One region of the Streptomyces sp. AA4 genome, then DNA from elsewhere that is predicted to be linked to it. Evidence: riboswitches for the same ligand, from Rfam matches in the RefSeq annotation. Region 1 holds a riboswitch; the other holds the start of a gene.

Region 1 (7,249 bases):
CTCGGCGCTGACTTCCCCGTCCGGACCCGGCAACGGCCGCGTGGCGCAGGCGTCGGCGACGACGGTGGGGTGGTTGCCGCGCAGGAAGGCGCCTTCGGTGGTGAACGTGACGCACATGTTGGTCATGAACCCGGCGATCACCACGTTCTCGTGCCCGGCCGCGTCGACCTTCGCGCCCAGGTCGGTGTTCACGAACGAGTTCGGCGCGCCCTTGACGACGACCGGTTCGCCGTCGAGCGGGGCGACGTCCGGGTGGATGCTGCCGATCTCGGCTCGGATGTCGTACGGCGTGCCCTCGCCGCCGTCGTTGACGACGTGGATCACTGTCGCTCCGGCGGCGCGGGCCTTGGCCAGCAAGCCTTGAGCCGCGGTCAGGGCCGGGCGCCAGCCGTCCAGTTCCATGACGCCGCGGGTGTAGGTGTTCTGGTAGTCGACCAGGATCAGGGTCGCGTCGGCCAGCATTGCCGGGGTCTGGTCGAGACCGTTCAGTTCCCGCAGCGTTTTCCGTGCCATGGTGGGGTTTCCTCTCGTTTCCGTTCTGCCCGATCGACGCTAGACTCGGTCCCGGATGTCGGCAATGACATGCGAAGCGCAGAAACCGACATGGGGGAGCGCGATGAAGAGACGGGTGGTCGTGGTCCTGTTCGACCGCATCGACCTGCTCGACGTGACCGGTCCCGCCGAGGTGTTTTCGTTGCTGCAGCGGGAAATGGACCGTCCGACGGGCTACGAGGTGGTGCTCGCGGCCGAGACGCTGGACCCGGTGACCACCTCGGCCGGGGTGCGGGTCCTGCCGGACGTCACGTTCGCGCAGCTGGCGAGGAAGCCGATCGACACCCTGATCGTGCCTGGTGCGGTGACGACGGGGGCGAAAGGGGAGATCGTCGCGCGGTGCGACCCGGCGGTGGTCGAGGAGGTGCGCCGCCTGGCTGGGCGGACGCGGCGGGTGGCGTCCGTCTGCGTCGGCGCGCACCTCCTCGCGGCGGCGGGGCTGCTCGACGGCAAACGGGCCACCACGCACTGGTCGACGGCCCGGCAGCTCGCCGCCGAGCATCCGGAGGTGACCGTCGACGCGGACCCGATCTTCATCCGCGACGGTTCCGTGTGGACGGGCGCCGGGCTGAGCGCGTGCCTGGATCTCGCGCTGGCGCTGGTGGCCGATGATTTCGGTCCGGAACTGGCCTCGCGGGTGGCTCGTCAGCTGGTGATGTTCCTGCGGCGGCCGGGCGGGCAGAGCCAGTTCAGTGTGTCGCTGGAGCCCGCGTCCGCGACCCGGCGGGTGGACGAGCTGCGGCAGTACATCGCGGCTCACCTGGCGGAGCCGCTGACGGTGTCCGAGCTGGCCGCGCACGCGCATGTCACGGACCGGCAGATCACGCGCGTCTTCAAGGCGGAGTTGGGGATGACGCCTGCCGCCTACGTCGAACACGCGCGCGTCGAGGCGGCGAGGCATCGGCTGGAGACGACGGATGAAACTCTGCCGAGAATTGCCCGGAACTGCGGATTCGGCACTGTTTCTACTCTGAACCGGTCGTTTCGGCGGACGTTGACTACGACGCCTAACGAATACCGGGAGCGGTTCCGGATCGGTTAGCCCCGCACTGGAGTATTCCTTGCAGTACAACACTTCCCCGGCCGAATAGCTGGCCGGTCCTTCGCTACGATCGGTCCCCTCATTCAGCGAGGGGGTTTGAATGACGAAAAAACAGCCGTCCGCGATGGCGCCGCCGTGGACCTATCGCGACGACGTGCTGAGCTACACCTGCTACCTCGCCGGCTTGATGGCCGACAACGCCGATCTCGGTCAGGTCGAAGAGGTGCTCGCGCCGTTTCCCGGCCGGAACGCGACCGGCGAGCGGTTCTGGGCCACCGGGGCGGTCGTGGTTTCGGACTTCCGGGCGCTCGGGGACGGCAGCTGGAGCGTCTCGACGCCGTTCGTGGCCGGGACGGGGGCGCTCGGGGTCGGGCTCGTGGCCGGTTCGCTGGTGGGCGGGGCGATCGCCCGGTCCCGGGCACGGCAGAGGGCGGCCGCGGCCGCGGTTCCGCGCTGGGTGCCGATCGAGCAGGGCGGGATCTACCTGAGCCCGCAGGGCTTCCATCTCTACACGCCGCGCGTGCACGGGTGGCACTGGAAGGCGATCACCGGCGCGGCGGTGGTCGCCCCGGCGGTCGTGCATGTGACAGGGAACAGCAAGAACGGCCCGGTCTCCTGGCTGATCCAGTCGGAGTGGGCCGAACTGCTGTTCGTGACCTGGGCGTACGCCGAGCACCCGCGGCATCCGCAGCTCGTCACCGGCCAGTGGCTGCCGCCGGGTTGGGTCGAGCACGCGAAGTGGCATCAGCGAGTCCCGGCGTTGCCGCCCGCGGACCCGGTGCTCTGAGGCGCCCGGCGCAAGGGCTCAGCCGAGCAGACCGAGCACCACCATCGACAGGAGGACGACAGCGGTCGAGAACGCCGCGACCCACGTGCGCTGTGCGGCGGTGAGCTGGGCAGATGTGCTGTTCATGGCGGGTCCTAGCGGGGCGAGTGCCGATGATTACCGCTGGGATAGCGCCTTGATCTAGCTCACTGTTACCGCTTGTGATCAAGGTCACGCCGGGTGCGCGCGGTGTGCCACAGCACGCCTCCCGCGGCGGCCACCATCAGGACGAACGAACCCATTCCCACCACGAGTGCCTGGACCATGCGGACCTCCTTCTCATCGTCTGTCCGGGAGACGCGCGAAGGGGCCTCTTGTGTTGCCAGGGTTGCCGACATCACACCTGGTCAGCGGGCCGCCAGCACCTCGTCGATCTGGCGGGCCAGCGCGAAATCGCGTTCGGTCAGGCCGCCGAGGGAGTGGGTGCTGAGGCGGAAGACGAGCGTGCGCCAGCGGATGTCGATGTCCGGATGGTGGTCGGCCTCCTCGGCGAGCTCGGCCACCCGGTCGACCACCTCGATCGCCGCCGGGAAGGACGGGAGTTCGGCGGTCCGCACGATCGTCGCGTCCTCGCGCCGCCACTCCGGGACGGTGCCGAGGGCCTGGTCCACTGCCGAGTCGTTCAATAGCTGAGTCATCACTCCATGGTGTCGGCTACGCTGCGGCATTGCCACGGGAGTCCGGTACGCCGGGCTGAGAGGCGGGCCGTCAACCCGCGACCGTTCGCACCTGGATCCGGATCATGCCGGCGTAGGGAGGCCGTATCGCTCTCCCTCATCCGGCGCAGTGCAGGAGGGGAAGAATGATGTCGCGGACCGTCCGCACGGTGGCAGGCCTCGCCGGAGTCGCGGTGCTCGCCAGCGCCTGCTCGCTTTCCGGCGGCGACTCGGGCGGGTCGTCCGCGAGCCCGGACCAGAAGACGCCGACCGTCACGCTGGTCACCCACGATTCGTTCGCGGCCCCGCAGGACGTGCTCGACGCCTTCCAGCGCCAGTCCGGGATCAAGCTCAAGATCCTCAAGTCCGGCGACGCCGGCGCGCTCACCAACAAGCTCGTCCTCACCAAGGGCAGTCCGATCGGCGACGTCGCGTACGGCGTCGACAACACCTTCGCCTCCCGCGCGCTCAGCGAGGGCGTCTTCCAGCCCTACACCAGCCCGGAGGCCGACCGCGGTCCGCAGCGCTACTCCGTCGACCCGCAGCACCGGCTGTCGGCCGTCGACCTCGGCGACGTCTGCGTGAACATCGACCCGGCGTACTTCGCGAGCAAGGGGCTGCCGGAGCCGAAGAGCTACGACGACCTCGCCGACCCCAAGTACAAGGACCTGACCGTCGCGGAGAGCCCGGCCACCGCGTCGCCGGGGCTGGCGTTCCTGCTCGGCACGGTCGCGAAGTACGGCGAGGACGGCTGGAAGGGCTACTGGCAGAAGCTGAAGGACAACGGCCTCAAGACCGTGAGCGGCTGGGAGGAGGCCTACACCAAGGACTTCTCCGGCTCGTCGGGCAAGGGCCCGCGGCCGATCGTCGTGTCCTACGCCTCGTCGCCGGCCGCGGAGGTCGGCGAGGACGGCAAGCCGCGCACCAAGGCGCTGCTCGACACGTGCTTCCGCCAGGTCGAGTACGCGGGCGTGCTCACCAACGGCAAGCAGATCCCGCAGGCGCAGAAGGTCGTCGACTTCCTGTTGTCGCAGCAGTTCCAGACGACGGTCGCGGCCAACATGTACGTCTACCCGGCACGCCAGGGCGTCGAACTGCCCGCCGGCTGGGCCACCGCGGCTCCGCTGCCGCAGGCTCCGGCCACCATGCCCGCGGACAAGGTGCAGGCCGGCCGGGAGAAGTGGATCGGGGAATGGCGCTCGCTCATGGGCGCGTGATCCCCGCGCGCACCGTCGGGCTCACGCTGCTCGGCCTCCTGCCGGTCGCGTTCCTGGTGGTGTTCTTCGCCTGGCCGGTCGTCGCGATCGTCGGCCGGGGGTTCTCGGCGGGCGGCGTCGACACCGTGCTCGGCGACCCGCAGACGTGGCGGCTCGCCGGGTTCACGCTGGCCAGCGCGGCCGCGTCGACCGTGGTCGCGGTGGTCGCCGGGCTGCCGGTGGCGTACCTCCTGGCGAGGGTCCGGCTGCCCGGCGTCGGGCTCGCTCGCACGATCGTGCTGGTCCCGTTCGTGCTGCCGACGGTCGTCGTCGGCCTGGCTTTCCGGGCGATCTGGCCGGACGGCGGCGTGCTGCCGCTCGTGCTGGCCAACGCGTTCTTCAACGTCGCCGTCGTCGCGCGCACGGTCGCCGGGCTGTGGGCGCACCTCGATCCGCGAGCGACCGAGGCCGCGCGGGCGCTCGGGGCCTCGCCGTGGCGGGCGTTCCGGTCGGTGACGCTGCCCGCACTCGGCCCGGCGGTCGCGTCCGCTGCCGCGGTGGTGTTTCTGTTTTGCGCCACCAGTTTCGGCGTAGTGCTGATCCTCGGCGGCGGGAGCTACCGGACGCTCGAAACCGAGATCTACCTCCGGACGGTCGACCTGCTCGACCTTTCCGGCGCGGCCGCGTTGTCGCTGATCCAGTTCGCGGCCGTGGTCGCCGCGCTGGTGCTGGGGGCGATGGCGCGCCGGAAGCGGGAGAACGCGGTGAAGCTGCGGTCCGCGCAGGTCACCGCGCGTCGGCCGCGCGGCGGGGAATGGTGGACGGTCGGCGCCGCGGTCGTGGTGCTCGGTCTGCTGCTGACGCCGATCGTCTCGCTGCTGCTCGAATCGGTGTCCGGTTCGGACGGATGGAGTCTCGCCGGATACCGGGCGCTGAACACTGTCGGGCAGAACGACGCGCTGCAGGTCTCCGGCTGGATCGCGGCACAGAATTCGCTCGCCGCGGCCACCGACGCGACGCTGCTGGCGATGGCCGTCGGGCTGATCGCCAGCGTCGTCCTGGTCGCGCTTCGCCGGTCTCCGGGCGGGCTCGCGCGCGGGATGGGCGAGACCATGGACGTCGCGTTGATGCTCCCGCTGGGCGTGTCCGCGGTGACTGTCGGCTTCGGCTACCTCGTGACGCTCGACGCGCTGCCCGGCGACCTCCGCACGTCGCCGCTGCTCGTGCCGTTCGCCCAAGCGCTGGTGATCATGCCGCTGGTGGTGCGGATGATCCTGCCGGTGCTGCGCGCGGTCGACATCCGGCTGCGCCAGGCCGCCGCGACGCTCGGCGCGAGCCCGGCGCGGGTGTGGCGGGAGATCGACTTTCCGCTGGTCGCTCGGTCCGTGGTGGCCGCGGCGGGCTTCGGGTACGTCGTCGCGCTCGGCGAGTTCGGCGCGACCAGCTTCCTCGCGCGGCCGGACGCGCCGACGCTTCCGGTGGCGATCGCGACGCTGATCAGCCGGCCGGGGGAGCTGAACAACCAGATGGCGTACGCCTCGTGCGCCCTGCTCATGATGGTGACTGTGGTGGCGGTGGCCCTGATCGACCGGTTCGGCTCGGTCCGCGGCCGCAGCACGGTCGGGGAGTTCTGATGGCGCTTACGGTACGGGACCTGACTGTCCACTATGGATCGTTCACTGCGGTCCGTGACGCGCGGCTGGACATCGCCGACGGAGAGGTGCTCGCGTTGCTGGGCCCGTCCGGTTCGGGCAAGTCGACGCTGCTGCGCGCGATCACCGGGCTGGAACCGGTGTCGTCCGGTTCGGTGTCCTGGGACGGCGCCGATCTCGCCGCCGTGCCGGTGCACAAGCGCGAATTCGGCCTGGTGTTCCAGGACGGACAGCTGTTTCCGCACCGCGATGTCGCCGCGAACATCGCGTTCGGCCTGCGAATGCACGGCGTGCCTCGCGAACGGCACGCGGCGCGCGTCGAGGAACTGCTGAAGCTCGTCGGCCTCGAAGGCTACGAACGGCGCCGGGTGACGGAGTTGTCCGGCGGGCAGGCGCAGCGGGTCGCGCTGGCCCGCGCGCTGGCCCCGGAACCGCGCTTGCTGTTGCTGGACGAGCCGCTGTCCGGTTTGGACGCTGGACTGCGCGAACAGCTGGCGATCGACCTGGCGGAGCTGTTGCGGCGCAGCAAGATCACCGCGCTGCTGGTCACGCACGATCAGGAGGAAGCGTTCACGCTGGCCGATCGCGTCGCGGTGCTCGACGCTGGGGAGATCCGGCAGGAGGGCGCGGTCCGGTCAGTGTGGAACAGGCCGGTGGACGACCAGGTCGCGCGCTTCCTCGGCGTCACCACGTTCCTCGACGGCACCGCGGCTGACGGCGTAGTGCGGACCGAGCTAGGCACCGTCGAGCTGGGCGTGGACGACGGTCCGGTCCGGCTCGGATTTCGCCCGCACGGCCTGAAAGTCGCCAAAGAAGGCGTGCCCGGCGAAGTGACCGCGGCGGTGCACCGGCGGGAGCATCTGCGGCTGGTCGTCCGGTGCGGGGAGTCCACTGTGGACGCAGTGGCCCCGGCCGGGGCGGACATCCGGGCAGGCGACCCCGTCCGGCTCGAACCGGATCCGGACGGGATCGCCGTGGTGGGCTGAACCCCCAGGTCAGCCGTCCCGGGTGACGAGGCGTCCGTAGGCCAGCGACAGCCCGACCACGATGTAGCAGGCCGCGCGGATCGCGCCCTCGCCGAGCTTCGTCAGCTCCATCGGATCCTGCAGGACGGCGACCGGGACCAGCGTCCAGCCCTCCGTGAGCAGGAACGGGTGCAGCCAGTTCAGCGAGGTCAGGAAGCCGAGGATGGTGAACACGATGTTCCCGGCCAGCACTGACGCGACCACGAGCATCGGGTGTTCCGTCCAGCTCGACACCGCCAGCGCGACCGCGCCGATCGCCCACAGCTGCAGCACGATCCAGCCGCCGACGAGCAGGATCCG
Region 2 (7,249 bases), 590 kb from region 1:
GGCGATCGGCTCGATCGGCATCGCCGCCGTCCTCGACAGCCTCGACGGCCGCATCGCCCGGCTGCTCGACGCGACGTCCAAAATGGGCGCCGAACTCGACTCGCTGTCCGACGGCATCTCGTTCGGCGTCGCGCCCGCGCTGGTGCTCTACGTCTGGCAGGCGCACGGCGACCGGATCGGCTGGGTCGCGTCGCTGATCTTCGCGGTCTGCATGATCCTGCGGCTCGCCCGCTTCAACACGCTGCTCGACGACACCGACCAGCCGCCGTACGCCGCCGAGTTCTTCGTCGGCGTGCCCGCTCCGGCCGGCGGGCTGGTCGCGATGCTGCCGCTGATCGCCACGCTGCAGTGGGGCGAGGGCTGGTGGTCCGAGCAGTACGTGGTGCTCGTGTGGACCATCGCGGTCGCCGCGCTGCTGATCAGCCGCATCCCGACGCTGTCGCTCAAGACCGTGAAGGCCCCGGCGAAGGCGATCGCGCCGCTGCTCGTGGGCGTCGGTCTGCTGGCCGCCGCGATCATCGTGTTCCCGCTGGCCGCGCTGGCGGTCGCGCTGGTGCTGTACCTGCTGCACATCCCGTACTCGGTCTACCGGCACCGCTGGCTCGCCGCGCACCCGGAGGCTTGGGAAGTGCCGCCGCGCGAACGCCGGGCGATCCGCCGGGCCCGCAGCCACCGCCGGCTGCGGTTGCGCCCCGCGTCGGGCCGGGTCGCCGGTGCGGCGATGCGCGCGGTGCGGCGGACGAACTCGGACCTGGTGCGGAGCCGGAACCTGCGCGAGCGGGACCACAGCTCAGCCACGTCCGGACCAACCCAGCGGCGGCGCAGCTGGCGACGGATCGGCATCCGGCGCCGCTAGTTTCCGGCCTTCCCCAGCGCGGACACCAGCAGGTCCAGCTGCGTCTCGAAATCCTGCCTGCAGTCCGCGTCGGTCAGCACGGGCAGCAGGCGGTGCAGATGCGGTGTCTCGCTGGGCGTCGCCATCCGGCGGAACCAGTCGTCGACCGGCTCGGCACGGTCTAGCGGCGCCCCGGCCAGTCCGGTTTCCTCAGTGAGCGCGGCACCGAACGCGAGGCCGGTCAAGGAGCGGTACGCGCGCACGGTTTCCACGTCGCCCAGTCCGGCGTCCAGCAGCGCGCCCAGCATGCTGTCGATCACCTTCAACGCCCCCGGCGGCCTCCCGGACCTGCCCACCCTGATCGTGTGGGGCAACGCGCAAATCGGCTTCCGGCCCCGGGAACGCGAACGGCGCTCCGCTCGTTCGCGCATAACCGGCCGCGAGTTCATTAGGGTGAGAAGCGTGAGCGATCCGCAGATCACCTTGACCGTCCGGCACACGCCGTCCGCGCTCGACGCGCGGCGGGGCGTTGTCCGGCTGCACCCGGAAGTGCTCGACGCGCTCGGCCTGCGGGCCTGGGACGCCGTGCACCTCACCGGCGCGCGGCGCACTGCCGCGTTGGCCGCGCCCGCCGCGGAGGAGGCGACACCAGGGGTCGTGCTGACCGATGACGTCACCATGTCGAACCTCGGCGTCGCTGAGGGCGGCGAGGTCGTTGTCTCGCCCGCGGAGGTCACCGCTGCCCGCACGGTCACTGTGTCCGGCTCTCGGCTGGCGTCGGTTTCGGTTTCGCCGCAGACGTTGCGGCTCGCGCTCACTGGCAAGGTTTTGACCCGCGGGGACGCGGTTTCCCTGTTGCCGCAAGACCTCGCGCCCGCGCCGGGCTCGGACGTCGCCGCTGTGCGCGGCCAGCTGTCCCGCGTGATCGGGGCGACGTGGACCAACGAACTGCTGACCGTCACGGCGACGGAACCGGCTGGCGTGGTCGTGGTTGGACCGTCCACTGTGGTCAGTTGGCGGGACGGGGCCCGTACTGGGACGCCGGCCAGCGAATCTCCGACGCGCACCGCGACCGCGCTCGTCCGCACCACTGCCGTCACCGCGGCCGAGGATTACCTCGAAGCGGAGATCGTCGAAGAGGTCGTCACCGAGGCGCGCGAGGAAGAGCTGGACGAGCCGGTGCCGGTCGCGGATCTGGTCGGGGCCGAGAGCGCGGCGCGCAAGCTGTCCGAGTGGTTCGATCTGGCGTTCCACCGGCCCGAACTCTTGGCGAAGCTGGGCACGTCGGCACATCTGGGTGTGCTGCTGTCGGGGCCGGAAGGCGTCGGCAAGGCGACGCTCGTGCGGTCGGTCGCCGCGGCGGAGAAGGTGCGCGTGGTGTCGGTGACCGCGCCGAATATCGCGGTGCTGGAACCGAATGCGGCGCACCGTTCGCTGCGCGAGGCGATCGACCGGGCCGGGGACGGCGACAGTCCCGGCGTGCTGTTGATCAACGACATCGACGCGCTTCTCCCAGCCACTCAGCCGCCGCCGGTGGCCACCGTGGTGCTGGAAGAACTGCGCACCGCGCTGCGCCGGGACGGGCTGGCCGTGGTGGCCACGACCGCGCGGGCCGAGTCGGTGGATCCGCGGCTGAGCGGCGCGGACCTGCTCGACCGCGAGCTGGGACTGCCGCTGCCGGAGGCGAAAACCCGCGTCGAGCTGCTGCGGATCCTGCTCCGCGACGTGCCGGTCGAAGCCGGGGCCGACCTGGGCGTGCTCGCCGAACGGACCCCCGGCTTCGTCGCCGCCGACCTGCTCGCCCTGCGCCGGGACGCCGCGTTGCGGGCCGCGCTGCGGCAGCGAGACGTGGACGAACCCAAGATCTCCCAGCAGGACCTGCTCGACGCGCTGGCCACCGTCCGGCCGATCTCCCTGTCCACTTCGGACAATCTGGCCACCGGCGGGCTGACCCTGGACGACGTCGGCAACATGACGTCGGTCAAGGAGGCGCTCACCGAAACGGTGCTGTGGCCGCTGCGCTATCCGGATTCGTTCGCCCGGCTCGGCATCGAACCGCCGCGCGGCGTGCTGCTCTACGGCCCGCCCGGCGGCGGCAAGACGTTCCTCGTCCGGGCGCTCGCCGGCACCGGCGCGCTGAACGTGTTCGCGATCAAGGGCGCGGAACTGCTGGACAAATGGGTCGGCGAATCCGAACGCGCGGTCCGCGACCTCTTCCGCCGGGCCGCCGACGCCGCGCCGTCGCTGATCTTCCTGGACGAGATCGACGCGCTCGCCCCGCGCCGCGGCCAGTCGTCCGACTCCGGCGTGGCCGACCGCGTGGTCGCCGCGCTGCTCACCGAACTCGACGGCGTCGAGCCGATGCGCGAGGTCGTCGTGCTGGGCGCGACGAACCGGCCCGAACTGGTCGACCCGGCCCTGCTCCGCCCCGGACGGCTGGAGCGGCGGATCTACGTCCCGCCGCCGGACGCCGAATCCCGCGCCGCGATCCTCGCCGCGACGGCCAAGCACACCCCGCTGGCGTCCGATGTGGACCTCGCGGCCACCGCGGAGGCGCTGGAGGGCTACTCGGCCGCCGACTGCGCCGCGCTGATCCGGGAGGCGGCACTGACCGCGATGCGCGAGTCGCTGGAAGCCCGCGAGGTGACCGCGGCGCACCTGGCGAAGGCGCGCGAGGCGGTGCGGCCGTCGCTGGACGCCGCGCAGCTGGCGACGCTGGAGGCGTACGCGCAGGCGCAGCAAGAGCGTTGAGCTGCTCGCTCGGCACCGACCGAAGGGGCGCGACGCGCGAGGTCGAAATCCGTGAGGGCCACCCTGAGGGAATCAGAGTCCCTCAGGGTTCCCCTCACGGACCTCCGCAGGAGCGAAGAGCCACGCGGCTCGCCGCTCCGAACGCGGGCCAGCCGAGGCAGCAGCCCGGCGCGCGGCCCGGCGGACATGACAAAGCCCGCGCCGTAGCGCGGGCCGTCATCGGTATCGAGGAAGGTCAGCTGCCCGAGTGCCGGGGCTGGTAGTCCTTCGTGATGATCACTATCACCCCGGGGCTCGAGTTCTGGATGCCCTCGAACCGGGGCTGGGCCTGGAAGCCGAACTCCTTGGCCAGCTGTTTCGCCGCGGCTTCCTCGTCGGTGCCCGGCCGGAAGTAGGCCGTGGTCGTCGGGATGACGCCGTCTTTGTAGTTGCCGACCTCGGCGACGTTCCAGCCCGAGCCGCGGAAGTCGGCGGCGGCCTGTTCGGCGAGGTGCTTGATCAGCGAGTTGTTGTAGACCCGCAGGGTGACCCACTTGTTGGAGGCCTGCTGGTCCGGACCCGCCTGGCCCGGCTGCCCGGGCTGCTGGCCCGGCTGGGCGCCGGGCTGCCCGGCCGGGTTCGAAGCCGGAGCCGACGACGCGGCGGACGACGAGGCCGGGGCCGACGACGCGGGCGACGACGGCGCGGAGCTGGGAGCCGCCGAGGACGACTGCCCCGGCGCGGCCGACGACGATCCGCCGGGCGCGGTGGGCTCGCCGGACGTGGTCGGTCCGGCGTTCTGGTCCCCGCTCGTGTTGAGCACGGTGATCCCGCCGATGACGGCGGCGACCACCGCGACCCCGATCAGCGCGACGCCCGCGGCCTTCAACGGCCTGGACAGTCCCGAGAAGACGCTCATGACAGCTCGATCCCCAACCGCCGGGCCCCGCGTTTGCGCTGACGGGCGGCGCGCGTTTTGCGCAGCCGCTTGACCAGCATCGGATCGGCCGCGACGGCCTCCGGCTTGGCCAGCAGCGTGTTCAGCAACTGGTAGTAACGGGTGGAGGACAGTCCGAAGCGCTCCCGGATGGCGTTCTCCTTCGCCCCGGCGTGGCGCCACCACTGCCGCTCGAACGCGAGAATGTCCAGTTCGCGTTCGGTCAGGCCACCGACATTTTCCGGCGGCGACGGCTGGTTCCCAGCCATCGACTCCGCGGCGTCCATGCGGTCCTCGCAATCGGTGTCGGCAGTCCTTCCGCGGGCGTCATTGAACCACGGAACCCATGCTCGACATGGGCATCCGACACGGCGCGTCACGGTCCGATCCAGGTGTACCAGAAGGGTCCGACTAAACTCGGCGTCCGTGACCGTCCACCCCATCTGCATCGCCGGCGAACCCGTGCTGCACCAGCCCACGCGCGAGATCACCGAGTTCGACGACAAGCTCGCCGCCCTCGTCGAGGACATGTTCGAGACCATGTACGCGGCCGAGGGCGTGGGCCTCGCGGCCAACCAGATCGGGCTCGACCTGCGGGTGTTCGTATACGACTGCCCGGACGACGAGGGCGTCGAGCACAAGGGCGTGGTGGTCAACCCGAAGCTGGAGACCTCCGAGATCCCGGAGACCATGCCGGACCCGGACGACGACTGGGAGGGCTGCCTGTCCGCGCCCGGCGAGTCGTACCCGACCGGACGCGCCAAATGGGCGAAGGTGACCGGTTTCGACGTCGAGGGCAATCCGATCGAGGTCGAGGGCACCGGCTACTTCGCGCGCTGCCTCCAGCATGAGACCGATCACCTCGACGGGTTCATTTACCTGGACCGTCTCGTCGGCCGCCACGCGCGCGCGGCGAAGAAGATGCTCAAGAAGAACAAGTGGGGCGTGCCCGGGCTGACCTGGCTGCCGCCCAAGGAACCCGCGGACGCCTGACCCGCGCCGAATTCCCCGAAGGCCTCCTCGGAATCGCCGAGGAGGCCTTCGTCGTCCTTCGGCCAGACGGGCGGGAGGGTTGTGTCCGGCCTAGGCGCCATGGCATCGTCGGACGAGCAACCTCAACCGAATGCAACGCGGGAGCTCGCGCCTTGGCGGGCTGAGAGGGTGACTGGTGTCCATCTCGCGGACACCCGGCGTCACCGACCGCATGAACCTGACCGGGTAATGCCGGCGTAGGGAGTGAACGTCGTTGACGACGCTGGAAAACCAGGGTGCCATCGCCCCGTCCGTCACCACCGGGCCGATCACCGGCTCGCGGAAGGTCTACCACCGCACCGAATCCGGGCTGCGGGTTCCGGCTCGGCGGATCGACCTGTCGAACGGGGAGCATTTCGACGTGTACGACACGTCCGGCCCCTACACCGATCCGGACGCGAACATCGATGTCCACAATGGACTGCACCCGCTTCGGTCCGGCTGGGCCGACGGGCGGGAGCACAACACCCAGCTCGGCTGGGCGAAAGCCGGGGTGATCACCCGGGAAATGGAGTTCATCGCCGCGCGCGAGCGCTGCACTCCGGAGTTCGTGCGGGACGAGGTCGCCCGCGGGCGCGCGGTGATCCCGGTCAACCGCAAGCATCCGGAGACCGAGCCGATGATCATCGGCAAGAACTTCCTGGTGAAGATCAACGCCAACATGGGAAACTCGGCCGTCTGGTCCTCTGTGGAGGAAGAGGTCGACAAGATGGTGTGGGCCACCCGCTGGGGCGCCGACACGATCATGGACCTCTCCACCGGCAAGCGGATCCACGAGACGCGCGAGTGGATCGTGCGCAATTCGCCGGTCCCGGTCGGCACCGTGCCGATCTACCAGGCGCTGGAAAAGGTCAACGGGGAGCCGGAAAAGCTCACCTGGGAGATCTACCGCGACACCGTGATCGAGCAGTGCGAGCAGGGCGTCGACTATATGACGGTGCACGCCGGCGTGCTGCTGCGCTACATCCCGCTCACCGCGCGCCGGGTCACTGGCATCGTCAGCCGCGGCGGGTCGATCATGGCGGCCTGGTGTCTCGCGCACCACCAGGAATCCTTCCTGTACACGCATTTCTCCGAGCTGTGCGAGATCCTGCGCGAGTACGACGTGACGTTCTCGCTCGGCGACGGCCTCCGCCCCGGCTCGATCGCGGACGCCAACGACCGTGCCCAGTTCGCCGAATTGGAAACCCTCGGCGAGCTGACGCACATCGCCCGCGAGCACGACGTGCAGGTGATGATTGAGGGCCCCGGCCACGTGCCGATGCACAAGATCAAGGAAAACGTCGAGCTGGAAGAGAAGCTCACCGGCGAGGCCCCGTTCTACACGCTCGGCCCGCTCGCCACGGACATCGCCCCGGCGTACGACCACATCACCTCGGCGATCGGCGCGGCGCAGATCGGCTGGTACGGCACGGCGATGCTGTGCTACGTCACGCCGAAGGAGCACCTGGGCCTGCCCAACCGCGACGACGTGAAGACCGGCGTGATCACCTACAAGATCGCCGCGCACGCCGCCGACCTCGCCAAGGGCCACCAGTACGCGCAGGACTGGGACGACGAATTGTCCAAGGCCCGCTTCGAATTCCGGTGGAACGACCAGTTCAACCTGTCGCTCGACCCGGACACCGCGCGGTCCTTCCACGACGAGACGCTTCCCGCGGAACCGGCGAAGACCGCGCACTTCTGCTCGATGTGCGGGCCGAAGTTCTGCTCGA

What was found. Region 1 has a riboswitch for thiamine pyrophosphate ahead of SSMG_RS32310 (thiamine ABC transporter substrate binding subunit). Riboswitches for the same ligand answer to the same signal wherever they lie in the genome.
Region 2: linked by a shared signal. The riboswitch ahead of thiC (phosphomethylpyrimidine synthase ThiC) and the one ahead of SSMG_RS32310 (thiamine ABC transporter substrate binding subunit) in region 1 are both predicted to bind thiamine pyrophosphate.

The regions. Positions count from the first base shown of each region.
Region 1 is NZ_GG657746.1:7,100,194-7,107,442, reverse strand. It holds gene SSMG_RS32330 (cysteine hydrolase family protein) at 1-513, opposite strand, end outside; gene SSMG_RS32325 (GlxA family transcriptional regulator) at 617-1,594, shown strand; gene SSMG_RS32320 (hypothetical protein) at 1,695-2,381, shown strand; gene SSMG_RS32315 (4a-hydroxytetrahydrobiopterin dehydratase) at 2,768-3,058, opposite strand; TPP riboswitch at 3,083-3,194, shown strand; gene SSMG_RS32310 (thiamine ABC transporter substrate binding subunit) at 3,226-4,293, shown strand; gene SSMG_RS32305 (iron ABC transporter permease) at 4,269-5,906, shown strand; gene SSMG_RS32300 (ABC transporter ATP-binding protein) at 5,906-6,910, shown strand; gene SSMG_RS32295 (ABC transporter permease) at 6,920-7,249, opposite strand, start outside.
Region 2 is NZ_GG657746.1:7,685,473-7,692,721, forward strand. It holds gene pssA (CDP-diacylglycerol--serine O-phosphatidyltransferase) at 1-856, shown strand, start outside; gene SSMG_RS35000 (TetR/AcrR family transcriptional regulator C-terminal domain-containing protein) at 853-1,284, opposite strand; gene SSMG_RS35005 (AAA family ATPase) at 1,298-3,586, shown strand; gene SSMG_RS35010 (LytR C-terminal domain-containing protein) at 3,822-4,484, opposite strand; gene SSMG_RS35015 (DUF3263 domain-containing protein) at 4,481-4,789, opposite strand; gene SSMG_RS35020 (peptide deformylase) at 4,929-5,495, shown strand; TPP riboswitch at 5,623-5,755, shown strand; gene thiC (phosphomethylpyrimidine synthase ThiC) at 5,803-7,249, shown strand, end outside.